DNA from 3 places in the Corallincola spongiicola genome. Region 1 is predicted to be linked to each of the others. Evidence: predicted binding sites of a transcription regulator. Region 1 holds the regulator's gene; each other region holds the start of a gene.
What was found. Region 1 encodes FliA, which starts transcription of late flagellar genes. Its sites were predicted from a motif close to CTAAAGNTNNNNNNNNNNNNGCCGATA; they were not measured.
Positions count from the first base shown of each region.

Region 2: a site for FliA is predicted at 2,957-2,983, ahead of EXY25_RS01880 (VC2046/SO_2500 family protein). Genes of this name have one in related genera too.
Region 3: a site for FliA is predicted at 2,115-2,141, ahead of EXY25_RS09240 (DUF5610 domain-containing protein). Genes of this name have one in related genera too.

Region 1 covers NZ_SHLY01000009.1:22,488-26,239, reverse strand. Annotated here, with positions in the region: gene flhF (flagellar biosynthesis GTPase FlhF) at 1-1,258, shown strand, start outside; gene EXY25_RS17745 (MinD/ParA family ATP-binding protein) at 1,251-2,123, shown strand; gene EXY25_RS17740 (RNA polymerase sigma factor FliA) at 2,128-2,844, shown strand; gene cheY (chemotaxis response regulator CheY) at 2,893-3,276, shown strand; gene EXY25_RS17730 (protein phosphatase CheZ) at 3,298-3,752, shown strand, end outside.
Region 2 covers NZ_SHLY01000001.1:430,723-434,474, forward strand. Annotated here, with positions in the region: gene EXY25_RS01870 (pentapeptide repeat-containing protein) at 1-792, opposite strand, end outside; gene EXY25_RS18705 (hypothetical protein) at 857-1,033, opposite strand; gene EXY25_RS01875 (response regulator) at 1,224-2,855, opposite strand; gene EXY25_RS01880 (VC2046/SO_2500 family protein) at 3,014-3,523, shown strand; gene adhE (bifunctional acetaldehyde-CoA/alcohol dehydrogenase) at 3,615-3,752, opposite strand, start outside.
Region 3 covers NZ_SHLY01000002.1:797,008-800,759, forward strand. Annotated here, with positions in the region: gene ylqF (ribosome biogenesis GTPase YlqF) at 1-146, shown strand, start outside; gene EXY25_RS09225 (DUF1244 domain-containing protein) at 188-475, shown strand; gene EXY25_RS09230 (TfoX/Sxy family DNA transformation protein) at 456-755, shown strand; gene EXY25_RS09235 (cation:proton antiporter) at 768-1,940, opposite strand; gene EXY25_RS09240 (DUF5610 domain-containing protein) at 2,246-3,568, shown strand; gene EXY25_RS09245 (cation diffusion facilitator family transporter) at 3,742-3,752, shown strand, end outside.

The sequences.
Region 1 (3,752 bases):
CTTACGAAACAAATTGAATCAGGTCGCTCGTCAGCAACCGCCAAAGCCAATTGCTGAAGCGCGTATTCATAAGAAGATGCCAGAACAGGAGCCTGTAGCGGATTCCCTCCAGGCACTGTTATCTCGTCAGAACAAGTCAGCCATGTCGCCAGAGGAATTATCGTCAGCTGATGAGTCAATGCCGCCTATGGGTGCTTCTGCACAACGGCCATTGGCTTCGAGACAAGCGCCGCAGCCCATCGGTCAACGTAACGAATTTGAACGTTCTGCAGCGGCGGCTTCATTGCGACCTCAGTCGCCTTCTCGTGGCAGCAATAATAGTGACATGGAGCAGATGAAAGCTGAGATGGCGCAGCTGCGTAAACTTCTAGAACACCAACTGTCTGGGTTGATGTGGCAAGAAGTTGAGCGTAGAGAGCCAATGCGTGCCATGCTGGTTAAACAGCTTAAAAGCATGGGGTTTGCTGATGAACTGGCAGACCAACTGGCCTGCTATATTCCCGAAGATATGGCCGGGCATGAAGCATGGCCTAAAGTTCAACAGCTGGTCGCCGACCAATTATTGACTAATAATGATGAAATCATGCGTGACGGCGGTATTGTTGCCCTGTTGGGGCCAACAGGGGTTGGTAAGACCACGACTATCGCCAAAATCGCTGCGCGTTATGCGATGCAATATGGTGTGGATCAGGTGGCGTTAGTTACAACAGATACCTACCGTATTGGTGCTCATGAGCAGCTGTCGACTTACGGTCGTATTCTTGGTTGTCCGGTAAAAGTCGCGAAAGACGCTGATGAGTTAGCGAATGTATTACACCAGTTGCGTCATCGCTCATTGGTATTAATAGATACCGCGGGGATGGGACAGCGTGATACTCGTTTGACAGAACAGTTGCAGACATTGATGAGTAATAGTGAGCATCAGATTAAGAACTATTTGGTGTTATCGGCAACGGCTCAGCGACAAGTATTACAAGAAGCCGTTTCTCACTTCCGTCGCATACCGCTGGCAGGTTGTATTTTCACCAAACTTGATGAGTGTTTGAGTTTAGGGGAAATTCTAAGTGTTACAATTCAAAACGCTTTGCCAATCGGGTATCTTACCGATGGACAAAGGGTTCCAGAAGATATTCAGGTCGCAGATCCTGCATATCTTGTGACGAAAGCAACAGAGCTGATGGAAAGTAATAGCCAGGGTGAGGGTTATCTCTGGACAACCGATGCATTCAGTGAGATGAATTCTGAATTATATGATTAATGAGTTTTCCGACCAGGCGAGTGGTTTAAGAAAAATGAAGCGCGCTCAGATGGTAAAAGTAATTGCCGTCACCGGTGGTAAAGGTGGCGTAGGCAAAACGAATGTGTCGATCAATACCGCAGTGGCCATGGCCGAACAGGGAAAGCGGGTATTGGTGCTGGATGCCGATTTAGGCTTGGGTAACGTAGATGTGATGCTAGGCCTGCGGGTGCAGCATAATCTATCCCATGTGCTTTCTGGTGAAGTCGATTTGGATGATATCCTGTTGGATGGTCCCAAAGGTATCAAGATCGTTCCAGCCTCTTCTGGCACACAATCAATGGTTGAATTGTCGCCAACGCAACATGCTGGACTGATCCGCGCGTTTAGCGAATTGCGGACGGAGTTTGATGTCCTGCTTGTTGATACAGCGGCAGGTATCTCTGAGATGGTGTTGAGTTTTTCTCGCGCAGCTCAGGATGTCATGGTGGTGGTTTGTGATGAACCCACTTCAATTACCGACGCCTATGCGTTGATCAAGCTATTAAGCCGCGAACACGGCGTGTTCCGTTTTAAGATTGTCGCCAATATGGTGAGAAGCTTGCGGGAAGGTCAGGAGTTGTTTGCTAAACTTACGCGAGTCACGGATCGTTTTCTCGATGTCGCATTAGAGTTGGTTGCGACCATTCCTTTTGACGAAAACGTGCGTAAAGCGGTACGTAAGCAACAAGTGGTAGCTGATGCGTTTCCAAAATCTGCTGCATCTATTGCTTTTAGAACCTTGGCAGCCAAGGCTGTGAATTGGCCGATTCCATCACAACCGACAGGCCACTTAGAGTTTTTTATTGAACAATTGCTACAGAACCCTGAATTAATCGAAGAATAAACGCGTGAATAAAGCCGCGGCCTATATCGCAGAGCAGCGCCAAACGATTGTTGAGCAACACGCTGGTTTGGTAAAGCGTATCGCGCACCACCTCAAAGGGCGTTTGCCAGCTAATGTACAGCTGGATGATTTGATCCAATCGGGCATGATAGGTTTGCTGGAAGCCAGTAAAAACTATGATGGCACCAAAGGCGCTAGCTTTGAAACCTTTGCCGGGATCCGCATTCGTGGAGCCATGCTCGATGAGATCCGTAAGGGTGATTGGGCCCCTCGTTCCGTCCACCGTAACAGTCGGCGTGTTGCTGATGCCATCACTAGCTTGGAGCAAGAGCTCGGTCGTGATGCATTGGACACAGAAATCGCTCAAAAACTTGATATCACGGTGCAGGACTACCATCATATTCTTAACGAAGTAAGTACAGGGAAGATCATAGGCTTAGAAGATCTCGGTGTATCCGATGATGTGATAAGCGGAGATCAGGATACGACAAGAAGTCTGCCTTTTGATGGCATAGAATCAGAGCGTTTTCAAAGCGCTCTTGTGACCGCCATCAAAAGCCTACCAGAGCGGGAAGCGCTGGTGTTATCGCTCTACTATGATGAAGAGCTAAATCTGCGAGAAATTGGGGAGGTACTGGACGTGAGTGAATCACGTATCAGTCAAATTCACTCGCAGGCGATGCATCGGCTTAAAGCCAGAATGAAACATTGGACTAGCTGACCAACATTGTGTTGCGTCACAGTCACGTAAAGCTCACTGGAGGGCGTCTTGGATACAAGCATGAAAATTCTGATCGTTGATGATTTCTCAACGATGAGGCGCATCATCAAAAACCTGCTGCGGGATCTGGGTTTTAACAACACTCATGAAGCCGATGACGGCAACACTGCGCTGCCTATGTTACAGGGCGGTGATTTTGATTTTGTTGTCACCGACTGGAATATGCCAGGCATGCAGGGGATTGATTTATTACGTGCTATTAGAGCTGACGATAAGCTGAAAAGCTTACCGGTACTCATGGTGACAGCAGAAGCGAAGAAAGAACAGATCATCGCTGCTGCTCAAGCCGGAGTAAACGGTTACATCGTGAAGCCTTTTACAGCCGCTACGCTGAAAGAAAAGCTCGACAAGGTTTTTGAGCGTCTGGGTTAATGCGGTTCAAAGGGGAGCTTTATGGCTGATTCAAATCTGCCAAGCTTAACGCTTGAGCAGGCTAAACACTTGGTTTCACTCCTTGAAGAAGGGGAAGAAGCGAAGGCGCAGCAGTTACTTTCAACGTCGCATCCGGCGTTCTCCAGCGACCTTTTTTCCGAGGTCGGCAAACTCACACGCCAATTGCATGACGCTTTGCAGGATTTTCAACTTGATCCGCGCTTAGGTAAGTTGGCCACTGACGATATTCCAGACGCGACACAACGATTAAATTACGTTTTAGAGAAAACTGAAGATGCGGCTAACCGCACGATGGACGCCGTGGATGCCAGTCTGCCCATCGCTGATCGTATGCATTCAGAACTTGCCAAGCTAATGCCATCATGGAAATCCTTGATGGAAAGGCAGATAGAGCGGGGTCAGTTCAAAGAGTTGTGCCATAGTCTTAATGATTTCCTTGAATCTGCCGAAAAGGA
Region 2 (3,752 bases), on a different contig from region 1:
AGGCGTGAACATCAGTAGTTGTCCTTGATGTGTGATCCCCAGCAGGAAGTAAGCCACGGCGCAAACCAGAATAAAAAGCATGGCGAATAAGACAACATTAAATGGCCGCTCGCCGTAACCACAAAAGAGATCTATTCCTTTAGATATCGCCCGCTTAAGGGAGGGCTTCGGCATTTGGTAGCGGCGCATGGTCAGTTCTTTGTGTAGGCAATAGCCAGCCATCTCAAATAGGCCTTGGCTATCAGCTGCCTTGTGTAGATCTCGGTATACCTCCTCGGCTTGCTGAAAATTATCAAACGCTTCTTGCTTATGGCCAGCCTTCCACAGCTTATGTCCTCTTTTCTCCTGCAATAGCTGCTTGCCGATGTTAACGTTGTCTAATCGCGTACCTTTAAGTTTTGTGCCCAATAGATTGCATTGCTTCAGATTGGCACAATGAAGGTTGGCGCCGCTAAGATCAGCTTTCATCAGTGACGAGTTGGATAAATCTATGGAAAAAAGATGTGCACCACGCAGTGACGCGCGATATAGGTCGCTTCCTCGGAGGTCAAACCCTGAGCTGGCGCCCCGGTTAACCAAATCAAGTTGTTCAAGCCTAGCGCGCTTGAGTTGAAGTCCTTGGGATACTTCACCATTACGCACGTATTTTTCGAGTGGCGTTTTTATATCTATGCCAGATTTGTCGCTATTGGGATCGTGCCAAAAGCAGTAGCCGTGAGCTAACGCTTCTTGGCTACACTGGCGGGATCCTGCGCCAACAAATCCGCATTTATGTTTGGTTATACTAGGCATTAGGTCAAAGAATGATAACTCGTTGACCTAATTATAGGTTGGTGAAGAGGAGTTGCTAGGAGGCTTAGTCGCTTTCTTTGCCGACAGCTTCTTTATCCTCTAATGTGCAGATGTTGCCACCTTCGAAGTTGTCTCGATAATAGCGGAAATCGACACACTCTTGTTGATACTGGTCTTTTAGGGCGCCGCGTACCTGTAGGCTTGATGTGCTGCTTATCTGTTTTTGTAAGTCTTTACACATTTTCTCTTGCGCAAGAACTTCTTCAATGTTTTCACAACCATTTTGAGTTGTGCAGGCGCTCAAAATGAATACTGTCGATAAAGCGAAAGTGCTGGCCGAAAGGCTTTTGACTATTGGATGCATAGGAAAGTTCAATTATCTATTTTGATGAAGTGTAAACGGTCAAATAGATAATTGAAAAAGAAAATTACTATTTTTGTTGAAGCTTGTTGTAGCTTTGCTTTAGGTCTTGATAGCGTATTTTGTGGCGCGAGGGGAGGGAGACGCCGTCGAGCAAGCGGAAAAACTCTTTGCATTCGCGTAGCAGTTCGTGTGGCTTTTTCTCCGCTTTACAAAGTTGCAATAGTGATTGGATCATATTTAGTGCTGCACCGGTATTGGTTGGCGCGAGGCTAAGCGCCGTGCGAAATGCGCGCACGGCTGCGTCGTAATTGCCCTGCTCGTAATATCTGCTACCGTCTTGGTGGCATTGGCGGAATTGCGCAACCCGTTCATGTTGTGCGTCATCCGCTTGATAGCTTTGTAGTGCGTCGCGAGCATAGGTGCCTAAGTTAGTACTTTTTTGCATTCGCTCTGCGAGGTGTTGCATCTCTTCAAACTCGCCAATCTGGCATAGTGTTATCAGCCCTTCACCGGAAAACTCTATGGGTAGTTTGTCCTTCCCTTGCTCGACAAGCCCTTTCAAAGCGTTGTAATAGCTTTTCTTTGCTTTGATTAATTCACCTTTCGCAGCTTCAAGCTTGGCTTGGCAGAGCCCTTCAAAAGTAGCAAAATCAAAATTCCCGTAGAGATTATCGTGTCTAGCACGGAATAGCGCATTCATGGCTTCATGTTGGTACTTGTGACGCCGGGTCGCTTCCTCTGCGCTTTCTGCTGCTTCAAACGTACTCCGTACATAATTGAGTAGGTGTTCGACGTTGTGATGTAATGAACGTTTACTTAGTTCATAGATTGTTTGATAGGTATTTTGTGTTAGTTCTGAGAGTTCAACTTCTCGGGATAACCGAGCTATGTGTTGCTGCCTTTCAATCGAATGGGGAGATATCTCAGCTGCATCTTGTAAAGACTGTAGCGCTTGTTCTGGTTGATCGAGCATATATTGGCACTGTGCTTTAAGATCATGAGCATCTAATAGTAATGGGTGCTGGATTAGCAACTCTTCCAGTGTTTGGATGGCGACATCATAACGTTTCAGACCCATGTGCGCTTTGGCTAATGCTACTTTTGCCCACGTGATATCTCGCTCGGCTAACAGTGCTTTTAGAAATTGTTCTGATTTCTCATACTGCCCCACCTTGCAATAGAGTTCAGCCAATAAATTTTTGCAATGGTTGCTGTATTTGCTGCCTGCGGCGATCAACGTATGACAAGCTGCAATTGCTTCTGGGTAGTTTTTATCGTTCAACGGCTGCAATACACTTTGCATCGCTTGCCGTTTTTGATGCGCTCTCTCAATACGTGAACTGAGCTGACGTTGGGAAAATGGCTTCATTATGTAGTCGTCAGGTTGGTTTTCTAACGCCCCCAAAACCATGGCTCGACTATTTTCACCCGTCACAATGATAAAGATAGCCTCTGTTGTAATCAGCCCTTTACCGCGTAGCTCTTCCAAAAGTTGGCGACCATTTTTTTTGTTTACGCCCAGGTTATAGTCGACTAAGAGCAGTTGAAAAGGGCGGTCATCACAGTACTTACAGGCTTGCTCACCGGTTTCACACATTTCGATGTTGTTAAAGCCGATATTATTCAGCATGCCTTTAAGCATTACCTGAAATGAACGTTGGTCATCAACTACAAGCACGTGAGAGTGGGTCAGGCTCAAGTTCACTTCCTTTACAGCTGCGGATTAGTCCCTTCGCTGGAATATAGCATAGCGATGTCAATGCGTTGAGTGGCGTTGATCAACAACTGGAAGAGAAACAGTTAAAGAATCTAATAATGAAGCCGATATGAAGTTAGGTTTCATACTGGAAAAGAATTGTGCAGTCCGAACAGGTCAATTCGTCAATCATCGTTAATGAGCTTCAGCTCGGCCAATCGCTAAACAAAGCGGTTGGTAGCGGCGATTCTGCTAAGTTCGCTTATCTGCTAAGTATGTTGTCGGATGATGTGCTTGATCAGCCGCAGTTTCAGTTTGCTTGTTTTGACAGTATCAAACCCGCGCCAGATGAGACGCAATTAAGGAAAGAGTTTTCGTTACCAGAGAGTGCGCCGTTATTCAGCGATGCTGAAACGATGCTGCGTGCGACAAATCAGAGTCAACTATTTGCTGAAGGTGGTTCGATCACTGACGTAAGGCTACTCGCTGCGCTCGCGCCGACGGCGTTAGTGGCTAAGAAAGAGGACGATAACTCTTTATCTGCGGATATTCTCGATATTCTGCCTCATTGGAAACGGGCTGACGTCTGCCCAAAGCCTGAATATTCTTCGAGCGAGCCGATGATTGAACTACTGAATAAGCTGCATAGCAGCTCACAAACAGCGCTATAAATCACGAAACGTAGCGGTGACAGTTGTCTCCGTGAGTTTCATGCATAAAAAAGCCCGCTATTAAGCGGGCTTTTTCATACTAAGTTAGAAATTACTTCTTCTTAGCAGGTGACTTCTTAGCTTTAACGGCCTTGTTCAGGGCATCAGCGCTATCATCGCCTTCTTGGTATGGACGACCGTAGTAGGAGTCGATCAATACCTGCTTCAGTTCACTGATCAGCGGGTAGCG
Region 3 (3,752 bases), on a different contig from region 1:
ATGAAGTTCGTGCAGGTACGCTAGGAAAAATCACCATGGAGACTCCGGATATGGTGATTGACGAAGAAGCCTTGATAGCAAAACGTCTAGCGGAAAAAGCGGCGAAGGATGCACAACGCAAAGCTAAATTTAAAGGCCGTCGTTAAACGGGCTTTGGGTCGAGAAGAATTGAGGAAGGATGGTCACGATGGAAAAGCAGACTGAAATTGAAGCGGCGGTGTTACGTCGTTTATTAGCTCATTTAGACAGTCGTAAAGATGTTCAAAATATTGAGCTGATGAACCTAGCGGGTTTTTGCCGTAACTGCTTATCAAAATGGATGGTGGCAGAGGCTGCTCAGCTGGATGTAGCGGTTGACCCTGACGAGGCCAGAGAACACATTTACGGTATGCCTTACAGTGAATGGAAGGCGAAGTATCAAAAAGAAGCCACTCCGGAACAGTTGGCCGCTTTTAATGCCAGCCAGAAAAAATAGTCAGGCGTGGGATGAGATCGCTGCGCTGCCAAACTTGGGGGCTGTGTCGGCGAAAATGCTACTTGCAGCCGGTATCGCTTCTTTGACTGAATTACAGGCTTTAGGGGCTGTTCGCTGTTTTCTGCGGGTCGAGCAGCAGTTGTTAAAGCCACCCAGCCTGAATCTGCTTTATGCGCTTGAAGGCGCGCTAGTTAACACCCATTGGTGCACTGTTAAACGGGAGGTGGGAGGGCAACTTATTCTGGAGTTAGATGCTGCCCGGCAAGCGCTTAAGGCTTAAAGATACGTGAGCTTAGTCTCTGCGTAGTTTAGGTTTGGTGGAGATCGGTGTGGGGTAACGCTTAACCACCCAATAGGTAGAAAAGATAAAGGTGGCTATGGTTGCAGATTGTATTAAGGTAGCTCCTTCGCTGCTTAATACGCCGCTGCTTAGCGCGGAAAAGGCCACCAACATAGAGAACTCACTGGCTTGCCCCAAGCGAACTCCAAGCTGTTGAGATATCGCTCTATCTTCACCCGTCCAGATAAATGCTTTTTTAAAGCTAAGCACCTTCAGCCCTACTAATACTACGCCGAAACAGAAGCCGGACAACATTAAAAATGGTGCCATTCCAGCATCGAATTGCGCACCGATGGCAAAGAAAAATAGGATCAGGAAAAACTCCCTTAATGGTTTCAGGTGCTCAGCGATGGCCATCGCCACTTGACTGACAGCAATCGATAGGCCAGCTAAAAAGGCGCCAATCTCGTATGAGAGACCAAGTTGATGGGCGGCTTCCGCCCAAAACAGACACCACGCCAGAGTAGCCACAAATGTGTATTCCTGGATCACATCAAAGCGGCGGAACAGTGGCAACACGATGAAGCGCACCCCAGCAAAGGCCAGTATGGCGATGCCAACTAATTTCACTAGCAGCATCGCGAATGTGGTGAGCATCGCTTCACCTGCATCAATATTCAAAAACAGGATCACCATGATAGCCAGAATGTCTTGCAGCAGCAGTACACTGGTCATCACCTCACCAATGTGTTTGTGATGCAAGGCCGTTGTGGGGATCAGCTTCAGGCCAATGACGGTGCTTGAAAACATGAGTGCCGCACCTATCACCAGCGCTTCTTTTAGCGGCATCCCCATACTGAGGGCAAACACAAAACTGGCGCTAAAAAATAGCAGGGAGGTGCCGAGGGTTATCAGTGCTGTTTTCTGAAATAGCAGTAACAGCTTTCTGGGTTGCAGATGTAAGCCAAGTAAAAACAGCAGCAGGATCACCCCCACATGGGCGATCTGTTCAATGTTGTTGGCATTAGGGATCAAGTCAAAGCCGGATGGGCCGATGAGGATCCCGGCAACAATGTAAGCAAGAATGATTGGCTGGCGAGCGTACAGGAATGCAGTGCCAATAATGGCAGCACTGACCACTATCATGGAAAGCTGTATGACTATGGTGTCAAAGCTGATCTGCATTATTTATCTTTATCCTGCGGGTACTGCTTTCATCCGTATCTGCAGAATAACCGGAAATGGGTATCAATTGGCAATATTCTTCTCAGTAAAAGCACGGTGATAGTCTTTTAATAATGTGATCCACATTCGAAAAAATGTGCTGTTTCAGTGAGTTATACTATCATTCAAAAATGATTAAAGTCTGTACAATTTGTGCCGATAACCTAAGCGTATAATTTTAACTTTTTTATGCCGATGGCTGATCATAGAGCCGCTCATTGATGGCAATGGGCTGGCTAGTCAGTACATAGGGCTAAGGTATGATGATGAATAAGATCCCAGACCTGATGAATCTGTTGCGTCCACAGCCGGGAAGTGCCGGCCGCCTGGGTCAGCCACAGAATGATGCTGCGGGTGGCCTGAAGTCGGCCCCGGGTTTGGTTTCGCAACCCGGCGAAGATGTTTCTTTGCGCTCGCCATTTCAAGTTGCGATGCGCTCTTTGGCCGATTCAGTCTATAAAAATTTGCCATTTTCGCCGCAACAAGCGGCATCATCAGAGGCTCCGGTTGAAGAAAATACCGGTGGTTTTGATTACGAGCTTGTGGCTAACAATGTGACTTCCTATATCGAAAAGGCGGTTAACCAAGCGCGGGAGCGCGGTGAAAGCGATGAGTATCTCGAAGATATGATGGCGCAGGCTCGCATCGGTGTAGATCAAGGCTTCGGTGAAGCGCGCGACGAACTTGAAGATATGGGCATGATGAGCGAAGAGCTGGGGAATGGCATAGATAAGAGCTATGACTTGATCCAGCAACGCTTAGGCGAGTTCGAGAAAGAGCTGTTTGCTGGTGATGAAGTGGCGTTATCTTCGCCGCAAGTAGAGGTGACTCGTAGTAGTTCCACAGAAAGTTATAGCAGCGGTGGCGACTTCAGTGGCGCGCAGTTAGTGGGGCAGGCTGCTTCCTATCGGGTTGAAAACAGTGCTTCTTTGGAGCTGTTCACCAAAGAGGGAGATAAGATCGCTATCAGTTTCAATGCATTACAAGCCAGCTCTATGGGGATGGGATATGCTTCGAATGATAACGGCGAAGCACTTATTTCTAGCTACAGCAATGAGTCCTCGTTTGGCTTCTCTTTTTCCGTCGAAGGCGATCTGAGTGAAGAGGAGATGGCAGCGATCACTGATTTTATTAATCAGGTGGCAGGCGTTGCCGATTCATTCTTTGCTGGGGACTTTGATGCAGCGTTTGATAAAGCCAATGAACTGGGCTTTGATGATTCACAAATTGCATCATTCTCAATGAGTTTGGAACAAACCCAAACGATTGCGGCTGCGAAGGTGTACCAGCAGGTACAAGATCAGCCATCAACCACACAGCCTGGGGCGGGAGCGAGTTCCTTGTATGACATCATGGAGCCACTTAGTGAATACATTAAACAGTTTAAAGAGTTGATTGAGCAAAGCGAGTCTATTTTTGCAGAATCCACTGAGAAATCGACTGCGGCTATTGACCAGGTGGCTGAAAAAATTCTGCCATTCCTGCAGCCAGAGCAGCAGGACGCGGCCAATCGTTTTCAGGAGTTTAACCAACGGTTGCTGCAAGCTCTTGAGCAGTTAGAAGCACCGGTTCAAGCGCCGCTTGAATAGTTGCTAGCAATCCCTATTGGGTAGCAAGAAGGGTTAGCATTGCTGGCCCTTTTTTATATCTGGCGCAGAGGTTTCTAAGGGGGGACCCCCTCCGACTAGGCTAGATTTTGACGGGCTTGCTTGCTTACTAACCGCTATACTTTTCTCCACGTAGACTTGTTATGGGAGGATTTATGGCTTTTCG